Regions from separate parts of the Pseudomonas sp. St386 genome, predicted to be linked through region 2. Evidence: riboswitches for the same ligand, from Rfam matches in the RefSeq annotation. Region 2 holds a riboswitch; the other holds the start of a gene.

Evidence for each region. Region 2 has a riboswitch for cobalamin ahead of cobO (cob(I)yrinic acid a,c-diamide adenosyltransferase). Riboswitches for the same ligand answer to the same signal wherever they lie in the genome.
Region 1: it holds a riboswitch for cobalamin, as region 2 does, so the genes downstream of both, cobW (cobalamin biosynthesis protein CobW) here and cobO (cob(I)yrinic acid a,c-diamide adenosyltransferase) in region 2, are expected to answer to the same signal.

What each region holds. Positions count from the first base shown of each region.
Region 1 is NZ_AP021900.1:2,398,826-2,406,508, forward strand. It holds gene KI235_RS10585 (cobalamin biosynthesis protein) at 1-89, opposite strand, end outside; gene KI235_RS10590 (CbtA family protein) at 86-781, opposite strand; gene KI235_RS10595 (CbtB-domain containing protein) at 793-981, opposite strand; cobalamin riboswitch at 1,081-1,304, opposite strand; cobalamin riboswitch at 1,518-1,732, shown strand; gene cobW (cobalamin biosynthesis protein CobW) at 1,830-2,894, shown strand; gene cobN (cobaltochelatase subunit CobN) at 2,898-6,671, shown strand; gene KI235_RS10610 (ATP-binding protein) at 6,881-7,683, shown strand, end outside.
Region 2 is NZ_AP021900.1:5,126,600-5,134,282, forward strand. It holds gene cbiB (adenosylcobinamide-phosphate synthase CbiB) at 1-415, opposite strand, end outside; gene bluB (5,6-dimethylbenzimidazole synthase) at 412-1,062, opposite strand; gene KI235_RS22675 (cobyrinate a,c-diamide synthase) at 1,059-2,456, opposite strand; gene cobO (cob(I)yrinic acid a,c-diamide adenosyltransferase) at 2,468-3,094, opposite strand; cobalamin riboswitch at 3,174-3,383, opposite strand; gene KI235_RS22685 (hypothetical protein) at 3,538-4,122, shown strand; gene KI235_RS22690 (sorbosone dehydrogenase family protein) at 4,260-5,570, shown strand; gene KI235_RS22695 (C40 family peptidase) at 5,717-6,253, opposite strand; gene KI235_RS22700 (NlpC/P60 family protein) at 6,419-7,045, opposite strand; gene hda (DnaA regulatory inactivator Hda) at 7,258-7,683, opposite strand, start outside.

The DNA of each region.
Region 1 (7,683 bases), 2.7 Mb from region 2:
AGCGTCTGGTCGAGCAGGGCCCGCAGCGTGCTGGCCGGGCAACCACGCTGGCAGCCCAGGCCGATCACCAGGATCGGCTCGGCGCTCATGCGTCGTGGTGGGCTTGGCCGTCACGGCGAAACAGCCAGGCGCTGATCAGGCCCAGGGCCAGCCAGAACGCGACGTTGGTCAACTGCGAGGCAATCTTGAACTGGCTCTCCAGCGCTTCGGGCGCCAGCATCGAGTGGACTTCGGGCTGCGGCGCGCCGATGACGTGGGGCACCAGCAATGTTGCCACGCCCAGCACCTTGAGCAGCCAATGCTGGCCGAAGGCGATCAAGGCAATGCCCACCGCCGTGGACGCCGCGGTGCCGATCCACCACATCTGTCGTTGGGCCAGGTCGGCCGCTGCGGTGCCAGGCAATTCCGGGGGCAGGCCAAGCGTCGGCGCCAAGACGAAAGTGGCATAACCGGCCAGGCCCCAGAGCAGGCCCTGGGACGTGCGAGTCGGTGCGCGCAAGGTGTACAGGCCCGCCAGCATCAGGGCAAACCCCACGGCGACCACCAGGTTGCCGCCCGTGGTGGACAGCACGCGCTGCCAGCCGTCTTCCGGCTCCCAGGCCTCGGCATCATGGGTATGAGCCGCCCCGTCGGCGTGTTCATGGACCTCGGTCGCCGGGGCCTTCTCGAAGGTTTCCGCCTGGAGAATCAGCGGCGATACCCAGAAACTTTGCAGCAGGGTCAGCAGCAAGGCGGCCAGCAAGCCGCTGAAACCAGCGGTCTGCGCGATACGCTTGATCATGTCGTCAGTTCTCAATGGCACGGGAATGCGGCGCTGTGACGGGTATCGTGAGCAGCGTTGTGCACCGCTTCGATGTGGGAGAAACCGGCGAAATAGACCAGCCCCGCGCCGAGGATGGAAGCAAGGATCGCGGCGCTCAGGCGTTGGCTCAGGGTGGTGGTGCTGCTGGCGGTGCGGGCGGTGCTGCTGATGGTCGACATGGCGCTTCCCTCTGTTCTTGTTCAGTGGGCATTCGAGCGCGATGAAACCCCGGGCGAAAACCCGCCAAGGTTCGAACAGCGCCCGCCCACCGCGGGTTTGTTGATGCATGAGTCAAGGGCCGGTCTCCGGGCTCGCGAGGGGCGGGGCTTGCGCCTGGCCTGCAAGCGTCACCTTCCCATGTCCGGGGACACAGTGGTTCAGACGCTTCGCTCGCTTACCGTTGCGGGGGCAGCACCGGACTGACGTGGCTTTGGAGTAAAGCACACGATTCACCGGTTTCCCGTTTCACCCTGTGAAGGGCACCCGTAACTAGGCGTACAGGAGAGCATGGGCGGGGGCGGGGCGTCAATTGGCGTGGGTTCTCAGGCTGGCACCGAGTTGCGCCCATCGCGAGCAAGCTCGCTCCCACAATGAATCTCGCGGATCACAAAACTCATGTTCAACAAAGATCAACTGTGGGAGCGAGCCTGCTCGCGATGAGGCCCGGACATACACCGCAGAACACTCTGGCGATTGACCCGCCCCCACACCCTGCGTAGCCTTGCGCCTTCGAGGTTCTTCGGCACATGCCGGAGCTAAGAAGGGAACGCGGTCCAAGCCGCGGCTGCCCCCGCAACTGTGAACGGTGCTGTTTCTGCAAGGCCACTGTGCATGCCCTTTAAAACGGGCGCACGGGAAGGCGCAGCAATTGCCAGTCGAAAGATTGGCCCGCCGTCAGCCAGGAGACCTGCCTCGAGACAGATTCTCACTACAACCGGGCGGGGTGATCCGGTGGCGAAATCTTCCGCGCACGCCTGTGCCAGCGGTTGTCGTCCCGTTTGCCCGCCACCTTGCCAAAGGGCATCCGATGAAAACACTGGCCAAACTCCCCGTCACCATCGTCACCGGTTTCCTCGGCTCGGGTAAAACCACCTTGCTGCGGCACATGCTCGACAACGCCCAGGGCCGGCGCATCGCCGTGATCGTCAACGAATTCGGCGAGCTGGGCATCGACGGCGAAATCCTCAAGCAGTGCTCCATCGGTTGCACCGAAGAAGAAGCCAACGGCCGCGTCTATGAACTGGCCAACGGCTGCCTGTGCTGCACGGTGCAGGAAGAGTTCTTCCCGGTGATGCGCGAACTGGTGGCCCGGCGTGGCGACCTCGATCACATCCTCATCGAAACCTCCGGCCTGGCCCTGCCCAAGCCGCTGGTCCAGGCCTTCCAATGGCCGGAAATCCGCAGCGCCTGCACCGTCGATGCGGTAATCACCGTGGTCGACAGCCCGGCCGTGGCCGCGGGTACCTTTGCCGCGTTCCCCGACCAGGTCGATGCCCAGCGCAAACTCGACCCGAACCTGGACCACGAATCGCCGCTGCACGAACTGTTCGCCGACCAACTGGCGAGCGCCGACCTGGTGATCCTCAACAAGGCTGACCTGATCAGCCCTGAGGACCTGGCCAAAGTTCGCCTGGAAGTCGCCGAAGAGCTGCCACCGGCGGTCAAGGTCATCGAAGCCAGCAGCGGTCGCCTGCCGCTGGACGTATTGATCGGCCTGGGCGCTGGTTCCGAAGAACACATCGACGGCCGCCACAGCCATCACGACCATCACCACGATGGCGACGATGATGACCACGATCATGACGCCTTCGATTCCATTTCCATCGAACTGCCCCAGGCTGACGAAAGCCTGTTGCTCGACGCGCTGACGCAACTGGTGGTCCAGCACGGAGTATTGCGAGTCAAGGGTTTCGCGGCGATTCCGAACAAGCCGATGCGCCTGTTGATCCAGGGCGTCGGGACGCGTTTCGACAAGCATTTCGACCGCCAGTGGGGCGCTGAGGAAGCGCGGGTCACCCGCCTGGTGCTGATCGGCCAGGCGCTTGACGCCGCGCTGCTCGAAGCGCAGTTGCGCGCCGCCCTCGGGGCCTAAGCCATGCACCTGCTCAGGACCCAGCCCGGCGGTTTCGTGTCGGATGACAACATTGCCGACCTGGGGCAAACCCCCGCCGAACTGGTGATCCTGTGCAGCGGCGACTCCAGCCTGGCGCTGCTGGCCGAAGCGGCGAAGCAGTTGCCGGGTGACTACCCGCAGTTTCGCCTCGCCAACCCGATGCAGGTGCAGAACCACGCCTCGGTGGATCTGTATGTCGAAGACGTGCTGCAACACGCCAAGGTCATCCTGTTGTCGCTGCATGGCGGCATCGGCTATTGGCGCTACGGCATCGAGCGCCTGATGGAACTGGCGGGGCGCGGGGTGAAGCTGATCCTGGTGCCGGGGGATGATCGTCCAGACCCGGAACTCAGTGACCTGAGCAACGTGGCCGTTGAGGACCGCGACCGGCTCTGGCAGTTCTTGCGCCAGGGCGGGCTGGGCAATGCCCTCGACCTGTTTTACAACCTAGGCAGCCAATGGTTCGGCCGCGATTATCCGTGGGCCGAGCCGCAGGCCTTGCCACGCACGGCCATCTATCACCCGGCGAAAACCAGCGCCAACCTCGACGACTGGCAAGCCGACTGGAGCGCCGGGCAACCGGTGGCGGCGGTGCTGTTTTATCGCTCCCACCTGCAAGCGGCGAACACCGCGTTCATCGACGTGTTCTGCCAGCGCCTGCAAGCGGCGGGGCTCAATCCGCTGCCGATTGCCGTGGCAAGCCTCAAGGAGCCTGGTTGCCTCGCACTTGTAGAGGACTGGCTGGACGAGGTGCAGGCGGGGGTGATCCTCAACACCACCGGCTTCGCTCAATCCAGCCCCGAAGCTCCGCATTTGCGACCGTTTCGCCGCAACATCCCGGTGATCCAGGCGATCTGCGCCCAGGACAACGAACCCGGCTGGCGGGCCAGCGAGCAGGGCTTGGGACCGCGAGACCTGGCGATGCACATTGCCTTGCCGGAACTGGACGGACGGATCATCAGCCGCCCCATCAGTTTCAAGGACCTGGCCTGGCGCAGCGAGCGCAGCCAGAGCGATGTGGTCTGCTACCGGGCCGCGCCCGAGCGCATGGATTTTGTCGCCGAACTGGCCCGACGCTGGACCACCCTGGCGCGTTTGCCCAATGCCCAGAAGCGTGTGGCGCTGATCCTCGCCAACTACCCGACCCGCGACGGTCGCATCGGCAATGGCGTCGGCCTGGACACCCCGGCGTCGGCCTTGAATATCCTGCGGGCCCTGCAGGCCGAGGGCTATCCGTTGCCGTCCGAACTGCCGGCGAGCGGCACCGCGTTGATCCAGCAATTGCTCGGCGGGGTCAGTAATGACCTGGACAGCCTCGACCTGCGTCCCTGTCACCAGAGCCTGGCCCTCGCCGAGTACCAGGCCTTGTTCGACGCATTGCCCGAAGGCAATCGCCAAGCGGTGCTGGCGCGCTGGGGCTCGCCCGAGCAGGACCCGATGTTCCGCGACGGCCGTCTGATGGTCGCCGGTCTTCGGCTGGGCCTGACCTTCGTCGGTATCCAGCCGGCGCGGGGTTATCAGGTCGATCCGAGCGCGGTGTACCATGACCCGGACCTGGTACCGCCCCACGGTTACCTGGCGTTTTATTTCTGGTTGCGCCACACCTACGGCGTCCACGGGGTGATTCACGTCGGCAAGCACGGCAACCTCGAATGGCTGCCGGGCAAGGGCGTCGGGCTGTCGGAAAACTGCTGGCCGGACGTGCTGCTGGGGCCGCTGCCGAATATCTATCCGTTCATCGTCAACGACCCGGGTGAGGGCGCCCAGGCCAAGCGTCGTACCCAGGCGGTAATCATCGACCACTTGATGCCGCCGCTGACCCGGGCCGAAACCTATGGGCCACTGCGTAACCTCGAGCTGCTGGCTGACGAGTACTACGAGGCGCAATTGCTCGATCCGCGCCGTGCCCGGGAGCTGCAACGGGACATCCTCAATCTGGTGCGCGAGACCCACATCGACCGCGAACTGCAACTCGATGCCGGGCTCGACAGCGATGCCGACGCGGCGATCTGGCTGCCACGCCTGGACACTTACCTGTGCGACTTGAAGGAGTCGCAGATCCGCGATGGCTTGCACATTTTTGGTGAGTCGCCCAGCGGACGGCTGCGCATCGACACCTTGCTGGCGTTGCTGCGCATTCCCCGGGGCGACGGCAAAGGCGCGCAGTCGAGCCTGTTGCGGGCGCTGGCCAAGGCGTTCGGGCTGGGTTTCGATCCACTGGATTGTGCCTTGGCCGAGCCCTGGACTGGCGAGTGTCCCGAGGCGTTGCGTCAGGTCAGCGCCGAGCCCTGGCGCACCACCGGCGATACCCGCGAGCGCCTGGAGCTGTTCGCTGTGCAGTTGATCGAGCAGGCGCTGGACGGTGCGGTGGAGCAGCTCGACGCGCCGGGTTGGGAGGTGGCGGGCAGCATCATTGAAAACCTGCGATCCGTCGTGGCCCCGCGCCTGGACGCTTGCGGCCCGGCGGAAATGCGCGGCCTGCTCGATGCCTTGAACGGGCGCTTCGTGCCGGCCGGCCCCAGCGGCGCGCCGAGCCGCGGGCGCCTCGATGTGTTGCCCACCGGGCGCAACTTCTTCTCGGTGGACGTGCGCAACCTGCCCACCACCACGGCGTGGCGCATCGGTTTCCAATCGGCGAACCTGATCCTTGAACGGCACTTGCAGGACCACGGCGATCACCTGCGTCAGCTCGGCCTGTCGGTGTGGGGCACCGCCACCATGCGTACCGGCGGCGATGACATCGCCCAGGCCATGGCGCTGATGGGCGTGCGTCCGGTGTGGGCCACGGGCAGCCAGCGGGTCGATGACTTCGAGATCCTGCCGCTGAGCCTGCTGGACCGGCCTCGGGTCGATGTCACGCTGCGCGTGTCCGGCTTCTTTCGTGACGCCTTTGCCAACCTGATCCGCTTGTTCGATGCCGCCGTGCAGGCCGTCGCCGCCCTCGATGAGCCGGACGACATGAACCCGTTGGCGGCCAAGGTGCGCGGCGAACGCGAAGCCTTGCTGGCATCGGGTCTTGAGCCGGAAGCCGCGGCGCGCCAGGCCGGCTGGCGGATCTTCGGCGCCAAGCCCGGTGCCTATGGCGCGGGCGTGCAGGGGGCGATTGACGGTCGCTTGTGGCAGAGCCGCGAGGATCTGGCCGAGGTGTACCTGAACTGGGGTGGTTACGCCTACGGCGCCAGCGATGAAGGCACTGCTGCCCGGGAGCAGTTCTCCCGGCGTTTGAGCCAGGTGCAGGCGGTGTTGCAGAACCAGGACAACCGCGAGCATGACCTGCTCGATTCCAACGATTACTACCAGTTCCAGGGCGGCATGCTGGCGGCTGTCGAGACCCTCAGTGGTGATGCGGCGGCCAGTTACCATGGCGATCACAGCCAGCCAGACTTGCCCAGGATCCGCACCCTGAAAGAAGAGCTCAACCGCGTCATCCGTTCCCGCGCAGCGAATCCGAAGTGGATCGACGGCGTGAAGCGTCACGGCTATAAAGGCGCGTTCGAACTGGCGGCGACGGTGGACAACCTGTTTGCCTTCGACGCCACCACTCGGTTGATCGACGATCACCAGTACGCCTTGCTGGCCGATGCCTACCTGCTCGACCCGGACACCCGGGATTTCGTCCGCCAGCACAACCCCGACGCTCTGCGGGACATGACCGAGCGCATGCTCGAAGCGCAGCAGCGGGGGATGTGGCAGGCGCCGGGCGAGTACCGCGAGGCGCTGGAGAATTTGTTGTTGGATATAGAAGAAGATGGCTGACGTGCCTACTCAGCAGGCGAGACACAACCCCTGTGATGGGTTGACCTGTGGCAAAGGGATTTATCTCCACCCTGTGGGAGCAAGGCTTGCCCGCGATGGTCGCGCCGCGGTTTAGCAGCTAAACCGCGTTTTCGTTCATCGCGGGCAAGCCTTGCTCCCACAAGTCCCCTTTTGACATTGACGTTACCGACCACCCTTGAGAATTAGATATGACCCACACCCCCCATTTCCCGCTCTGCGCCGTGGTCGGCGCCGATGATCTGAAACTGGCCCTGTGCCTGGCCGCGATCGATCCGAAAATCGGCGGTGTGCTGATCGAAGGGCCGCGGGGCATGGCCAAGTCCACACTGGCCCGGGGCCTGGCGGACCTGCTGGCCAGCGGTCAGTTCGTCACCTTGCCCCTCGGTGCTACCGAAGAACGGCTGGTGGGCACCCTGGACCTGGACGCGGCGCTGGGGGAAGGGCGCGCGCAGTTTTCTCCCGGCGTGTTGGCCAAGGCCGATGGTGGCGTGCTGTACGTCGATGAAGTGAACCTGCTGCCCGATCACCTGGTGGACTTGCTGCTCGATGTGGCCGCCAGCGGCACCAACCTCATCGAGCGCGACGGCATTTCCCATCGGCATCCGGCGCGCTTTGTGCTGATCGGCACCATGAATCCGGAAGAGGGCGAACTGCGCCCGCAGTTGCTCGACCGTTTTGGCCTGAACGTCGCCCTCGACGGTCACACCGCACCGACTGAGCGCGGCCAGATCATCCGACGGCGGCTGGATTTCGACAGCGATCCGCAGGCGTTCTGCGCGGCGTGGGAGACGACCCAGGCGCAGTTGCGCGAACGTTGCCAACAGGCACGCGACCGCTTGGCCGGGATCGCCCTGGATGACGCGGCGCTGGCGCAGATCACCGAGCGCTGCTTTGCCGCCGGGGTCGATGGCTTGCGCGCCGACCTGGTCTGGCTGCGGGCGGCCCGGGCCCATGCGGCTTGGCGCGGGGCTGCTGCAATTGCCGATGAAGA
Region 2 (7,683 bases):
ATTCGGTGGCGGCGCGGGCCACGGCGGCTTCATCCAGTTCCGCCGTTTCGCGGCTGACCAGGTAGCCGACACGCTTGCGCGCCTCCGCCAGGTCGCCGCTGCGCAAGGCCCGCGCCACCGGCTCGACATGTTCACCGAGGCTGCGCAGGCCGAGGGCACAGTACAAGGCGAGGATCTCCACCAGCCAGCCCACCATCGGCACCCACGAAAGGGCCGTGGCGAGCAAGGTCAACGGCACCACGGCGATGATCCACGCCGTCACCCCATGGCTGCGCCAACCGCGTCCGCCGGAATTGAAACGTTGTTCGATGCGATCGGCAAAACCGCCGAACGCCACCAGCGGATGCCAGCGCCGGGGCTCGCCCAGCAGCGCATCCAGCGCCACGGCGGCGGCACTGAGCAACGCCACACTCATGGGCTCACTCCCCAATGGTTTTCATATAGCAGTTCATTGAGCGGGCGCGGTTGCGCCCAACCTTCCAGAGCGAGCATCGGCGCCGGATAAAAACCCTCGACCGGGCCCAGGCAGAGGATCGCCAGCGGCTTGGCCCCGGCGGGCAGGCCCAGCAGGTCGGCCAGGGCCTGGGGTTCGAATAGCGACACCCAGCCCATCCCCAGCCCTTCTGCGCGGGAAGCCAGCCACAGGTTCTGGATCGCGCAGGACAGCGAGGCCAGGTCCATTTCCGGCAAGGTCCGACGACCGAAGATGTGCCGCTCACGATCTTCCATCAACGCCGCCACCAGCACTTCGGCACAGTCGTCGATACCTTCGACCTTGAGCGTCATGAATTCATCGCTGCGCTCACCCAGGGCCTCGGCGGTGCGAATGCGTTCCTGCTCCACCAGTTCGCGGATCTGCCCACGCAAGGCGCGGTCGCTGATGCGGATGAATCGCCACGGTTGCATCAGCCCGACGCTGGGGGCCTGGTGTGCGGCTTCCAGTAGGCGGCGCAGCAAGGCCGGCTCAACCGTCCCGCCGCTGAAATGGCGCATGTCGCGGCGCTCGGCGATAGCGCGGTAGATGGCGTCGCGTTCGGCCTGGGAGAAAGCGGTGTCTGTCATGGCCTCTTCGCGAGCAAGCTCGCTCCCACATTGGCTAGCGTTGCACTTGAGATCACTGGGTCCCCTGTGGGAGCGAGCTTGCTCGCGATAGCGGTCTCAGGATCCGGCGCAAACAACGCAGCAATCGCCTTGGGATTGGACGGAAAATAAAAATGCACATAGGAAGCCGTCATGCGCCCCTGCCGGAACACCGCTTCCGCCCCGCGCCCGCCGTTGGGGCTATGGCCACGGGCAATCGGTTCAAGTTCGGTGCTGGTCAGCGAATGATGATAGGTATGCCCACGCAAGGTGCCTTCCGGCAAGTCCACCGATTGCAACGCCAGGGCCGCCAGGCGTTTTTGCATCTGCGCATCACCCGCCAGCAAACCCAGCAGTTCGGTGCGCACGCCTTCGACATCGGTCAATGAATCCAGCAGATACAACATGCCGCCGCATTCGGCGAGCAACGGTTTATCGGCTGCGTGATGGGCACGGATCGCCGCGAGCATCGGCGCGTTCCCGGCAAGCGCAACATGGTGCAGTTCCGGATAACCGCCAGGCAGATAAAGGCTGTCCGCCTCGGGCAGTTCGCTGTCATGAATCGGCGAAAAGAAGCTCAACTGCGCGCCCATGGCCCGCAGCAGATCAAGGCTGGCGCCATAGGTGAAGGCAAACGCTTCGTCACGGGCCACGGCGATGCATACCCCAGCGAGCCACGGCTCAACGGCAATCACCTCGGGCGCGGCGAACTCCACCGCTGGCGGCAGCGCCACTTCACAACTGCCGGCCAGGGCCTGCGCGGCCGCGTCGAGGCGCACGTCCAAGTCGTTCAACTCGCTGGCCTGGACCAAACCGAGGTGACGACTGGGTAATTCGATGCCGGTTTCCCGGGACAGCGCGCCGTACCAGCGCAAGCCTTCGGTCAGGCTGCCTTCAAGCAACTGCGCGTGGCGCAAGGTGCCGACCCGGTTGGCCAAGACCCCGGCGAACGGCAGGTCGGGTTGATAACGCGCCAGGCCCAGGGCCAGGGCGCCGAAAGTCTGGGCCATGGCCGTGCCGTCGATCACCGCCAGCACCGGCACGCCAAAATGCCGCGCCAGATCGGCGCTCGACGGGGTGCCGTCGAACAGCCCCATCACCCCTTCGATCAGGATCAGGTCCGCTTCGGCAGAGGCTTCCCACAACAGTCGGCGACTTTCCTGCTCGCCGACCATCCACATGTCCAATTGATAGACCGGCGCGCCACTGGCCCGCTCCAGGATCATCGGGTCGAGGAAGTCGGGGCCACATTTGAATACGCGCACCTTGCGTCCCTGGTTGCGATGCAACCTGGCCAGCGCCGCGGTGACGGTGGTCTTGCCCTGGCCCGAGGCCGGCGCTGCGATCAGCACCGCCGGACAGTGGCGGCTGGTCATGGCGGGATCGCTCACAGTTCGACGCCTTTCTGCGCCTTGATACCCGCCTGGAACGCGTGCTTGATCATGCCCATTTCAGTCACGGTGTCGGCCAACTCGATCATCTCGGGCTTGGCGCCGCGACCGGTCACCACCACGTGCTGCATCGGTGGGCGGGCCTGCAGATCGCTCAGCACCTGATCGAGGTCGAGGTAACCGTGCTTGAGGGCAATGTTCAACTCGTCGAGCACCACCAGGCCGATGGACGGATCGCTGAGCAACTGGCGCGATACGGCCCAGGCGGCTTCGGCAGCGGCGATGTCGCGCTGGCGATCCTGGGTTTCCCAGGTAAACCCCTCGCCCATGACATGAAAGCGCACCTGCTCCGGGAAGCGGCGGAAGAACAGTTCTTCACCGGTGCTGTTGCGCCCCTTGATGAACTGCACCACGCCGCATTGCATGCCGTGGCCCATGGACCGCGCAAGCATGCCGAACGCCGAGCTGCTCTTGCCCTTGCCGTTGCCCGTCAGCACCAGCAACAGGCCGCATTCATTCGGCGAGTTGGCGATGCGCTCGTCGATCACGGCTTTCTTGCGCAGCATGCGCGCCAGGTGGCGTTCGTTGCGATCAGACGTGTCGGTGAAGAGGGAGTCGGTCATGGGAAGCCTCCGTTTGGGATTGGATAACGGCGGGCGGGCACAAAAAAAGACGGCAACAAGCCTGGCATCGCCCACCGTGATGCCGTTGGATGAATCAGGCCGGTCTCCGGGCTCATGAGCGGCGTGGTGCCGGTCTGTGCGCCTTCCCATGTCTGCGACACAGTGGCTTGAGCACAGCGTTGACTCATTTACCGTTGCGGGGGCAGCGCCGGGTTCGTATGCACTCACCGGCTTCCCTGTTTCACTCTGTCGACCGCAGCCACAGAGCACCTGAAACAAGCGGCGAAGGTTAGAGGGTTGGGGGTGGAGCGTCAATTAAAGCCGCCTGTCGGGACGATCATTGGCGCCGATCAATAAAATGACGCCAATCTTGTGGGATTCTGCGGCAAGTGATATCAAAGCGACATTACGACCCGATATCACAAGAACAAGAGGGCAAAAGCATGCAAGGGATGATCATCAGCAATCCAAAACTGGAGTTTCTGCGTCCAGTGCTGGAACGTTGGTTTGACTGTATCGACCGCTATAACGCGGTGCGTGGCGATAACGACACGCCCTACTGGTTCGATGAAAAAGCCAACCTCGGCTTGCTGTCGGCCGCAGCCTGGATGGCTGAGATGGTCACACTGCAGAACGCCCCGACCCGCAAGCAGAATGAAGAAGGCGAACGCAACGTCAGCGCCGACCTGTTCATCGCCAGCACCGAGGAGCGCGCCTTCATCCAGGCCACCCAGCGCTGGCCCAAGGTCAACAACCTGAACCTGACCCAGCCGCTACTGGAAGCCACCAGCGATGCCAAGCGCATCAGCTATGCCAGCGACCTGAAGCTGGGCTGCCTGTTCGTCTCGCCGCAAAAAGCCCAGCAAAGCGCCACGCCCGAAGAATTGCAGGACATGATCGATGACCTGCAGAAGGAAAACACCTGCGCCGCGGCCTGGTACTTCCCTTACGCCTACCGCAAGTTGCGCAATGAAGCCGGTCATTACCATCCTGGCATTGCGGTGCTATTCAAACAGGCCCATGGTTGATTCATTCAACAAGGAACTGTGCAAGCAAGCTCCCAAAGGGAGCTTGCTTGCCTGGCTGACGGGGCCCACCCGCCGTTGAACCTTCCCGCGTCTACGCTCCTCTATGAATAACTACATGCATTCATAGGGAAGCCAGCATGCTCAAGCCACCCCACCTCCTGATCGTCGTCCTTGCCGCCGGACTTGTCGCTTGCGGCGAGTCGTCCACCTTGCAAGTGTCCGACGGCACCGGCCCAGCGCCGAAACTGCCCGAACCGAACAAGACCCTGATGCCCACCGTCAACATCGCCGAAGCCGTCGGCTGGCCGCAAGGCGCCAAGCCGACCCCGGCCCAGGGCCTGCAAGTGGGTGCATTCGCTGAAGGACTGGACCATCCGCGCTGGCTCTATGTGCTGCCCAATGGTGATGTGCTGGTGGCCGAAACCAACGCCCCACCCAAGCCGGACGACGCCAAAGGCATCCGGGGCTGGGTGATGAAAAAAGTCATGGGCCGCGCCGGCGCCGGCGTGCCCAGCCCCAATCGCATCACTCTGTTGCGCGACGCCAATCACGACGGCATCGCCGAAACCCGCACGGTGTTCCTGGAAAACCTCAACTCACCGTTCGGCATGACCCTGGTCGGCAATGACCTCTACGTGGCCGATACCGACCGATTGATCCGTTTCCCCTACAAGGACGGTGACACGCAAATCAAGGCGCAGCCGACCAAGGTCGTCGATCTGCCCGGGGGCACACTCAACCATCACTGGACCAAGAACGTGATTGCCAGCCGTGACGGCAGCAAGTTGTATGTCACCACCGGCTCGAACAGTAACGTCGCGGAAAACGGCATGGAGGCCGAAGAAGGTCGCGCCGCCATCTGGGAAGTGGACCGTGCCAGCGGAAATCACCGTATCTTCGCCTCGGGCTTGCGCAACCCTAACGGCCTGGCCTGGGAACCCCGCAGCGGCGCGCTCTGGACAGCGGTGAACGAGCGGGATGAGATCGGCAGCGACCTGGTGCCGGACTACATCACGTCGGTCAAGGACGGGGCCTTCTATGGCTGGCCCTACAGCTACTATGGGCAGAATGTCGATGTCCGGGTCGAACCACAGAACCCGGCCCTGGTGGCCAAGGCCATCGCCCCGGACTACGCCGTCGGCCCTCACACCGCCTCATTGGGGCTGACCTTCGCCGAGGGCAGCACCTTGCCTGCACCGTTTACCGAAGGGGCTTTCGTTGGCCAGCACGGCTCCTGGAACCGCAAGCCCCACAGTGGTTATAAAGTGATTTTCGTACCGTTCAACGGCGGCAAGCCGATGGGACAACCGGTGGATGTGCTGACCGGTTTCCTGAACGCCGACGAAAAAGCCCAGGGCCGACCAGTGGGCGTGGTGATCGACAAGCAGGGTGGCTTGTTGGTGGCCGATGATGTGGGGAACAAGATCTGGCGCGTGTCAGGTAAATAAGGCCGACACACCCCTTGTGACGAGGGGATTTACTCCTGACCTGTGGGAGCAAGACTTGCCCGCGATGAAGGCGATGCGGTCTTTCAGAGATCGAGGTGCCTGTTTCGCGAGCAAGCTTTGCTCCCACAGATCAGGGCAACAACAACTCAGGGGTTACGCGCCAGATGCTCCGGCTGCAGCACACGCTTGGCGCCCAGGTAAGCCCTCTGCCAATAGGCCTTGGACAGGCTATCGAGCTTGACCGTGCCTCCCGTGGCCGGCGCATGGACGAAACGGCCCTCACCGACATAGATCCCGGCATGGCTGACCTGGGAGCCACCATTGGTGGCGAAGAAGATCAAATCGCCGCTCTGCAAGGCTTCCTTGCCGACATCCGGGGCACGCATGCCAATCATCTCGCGGGTGGAACGTGGCAGGGAAATGCCGGCGGCATCGCGGTAGACATAGCCAATCAGGCCACTGCAATCGAAACCCGAATCCGGTGTGTTACCGCCCCAGCGATAAGGTGTGCCCACCAGGCCAAGCGCCCGGAAGAGCACATCTTCGGCGGCCGGGGAAAAGGGTTGCGCGGGAGCAAAGACCACCGGAGCTCGCACTGGAGCAGGCGGCGGCGGAGTGCGGCTGGCGCACGCGCTGAGCAGCGCGGCAAAAAACATGAGGGCGAGGCGGGCCGACGTCGACATATGCAGAACAATCCTGATCTGGATGCGGCTTTTCTGCCGTGGGCATGAAAACAAATCCGCCTGCGGAGTACGCAGGCGGATTGCCATCAATCAATGATCTAGGATTCTAGCGGCTATACGGCAAACTTCAAGTAAGACTTTAAGTTTGCCTTACAAACTGTGTGCTTACTTGCGAGCAGTGACCACCGTCGGTGCCATGGCGAGGGCGCGCTTGGCTTCGATGAAGGTCTTGCTCCAGTAGCTGTCGCCCAGGCTGTCGATCCGCACACCACCGCTGCGGCGGCTGCTGGAATGGATGAACTGGTTGTCGCCCAGGTAGATACCGGCGTGGCTGACACGACCGCGACGACCGTTGGTGCTGAAGAACAGCAGGTCACCGGGTTCCAGTTGGTTGCGAGCCACCAGAGGGGCATTCACGTTGATCATTTCGCGAGTGGAACGCGGCAGGTTCATGCCGGCCTCTTCGCGGAACAGATAACCGATGAAACCGCTGCAATCGAAGCCGGCTTCAGAGGTACCGCCAAAACGGTAGCGGGTACCGATCAACGACATACCGCGTTCCAGGATGCTGTCGGCCAGTACTGGAAGCTGGTAAGGCTTGCTGCCGGCGAAGGCTGCGAGCTCTTTGTCGGAGGCCATTTCTTCCTGGAACGCAACGGAGGAAGACTGGGCGGTAACGGAGTTCTTGACCTGTGGTTGTTGCTCTTGCTGGGACACTGGGGAGTGGGCAGCGCAACCAAACAACAGGGTAACGAGTGCGAGAGGCACGAGGGGTGCGAAGCGATTTAGCATGGGCACGACCGTGGCTGAAGTAGTAAAGATGGCGAGACTATGCCTTCTATCAACCTCATTTGCAAATTCAATCGATGCAAATGTGACTTCTCGGTTTTACGTTTACATCTAAGCGCTTAAGCCCATTTTGAACGTCACGTGGCCTGCAGCCCAGCAGGACCGCGGGTTTCGCCGTGTCCAGAGCAGGCCAAGAGCCACTACCTGCAACGGTTCTACCAGCCCAGGGTTTCTTTCAAAAAAGGAATAGTCAGCTTGCGCTGGGCCTGGAGTGAGGCCTGATCGAGGCGTTCGAGCAGTTCGAACAACGCGCTCATGCTGCGGGTACCGCGGGTGAGGATGAAATGCCCGACTTCGTCGGTCAGGTGCAGGCCACGCCGGGACGCGCGCAGCTGCAAGGCACGAAGCTTGTCTTCGTCGGAAAGCGGGCGCATCTGGAAAATCAGCGCCAGGGTGAGACGGGACTTGAGGTCCGCCAGCTTCACCGGCAGCTCCCGTGGCGACGTCGAGGCGGCGATCAGCAAGCGCCGACCGCTATCACGCAACCGATTGAACAGGTGAAACAGCGCTTCTTCCCAGTCAGCCTTGCCGGCCACGGCCTGGAGATCGTCCAGGCAGACCAGTTCGTACTGCTCGAGGTT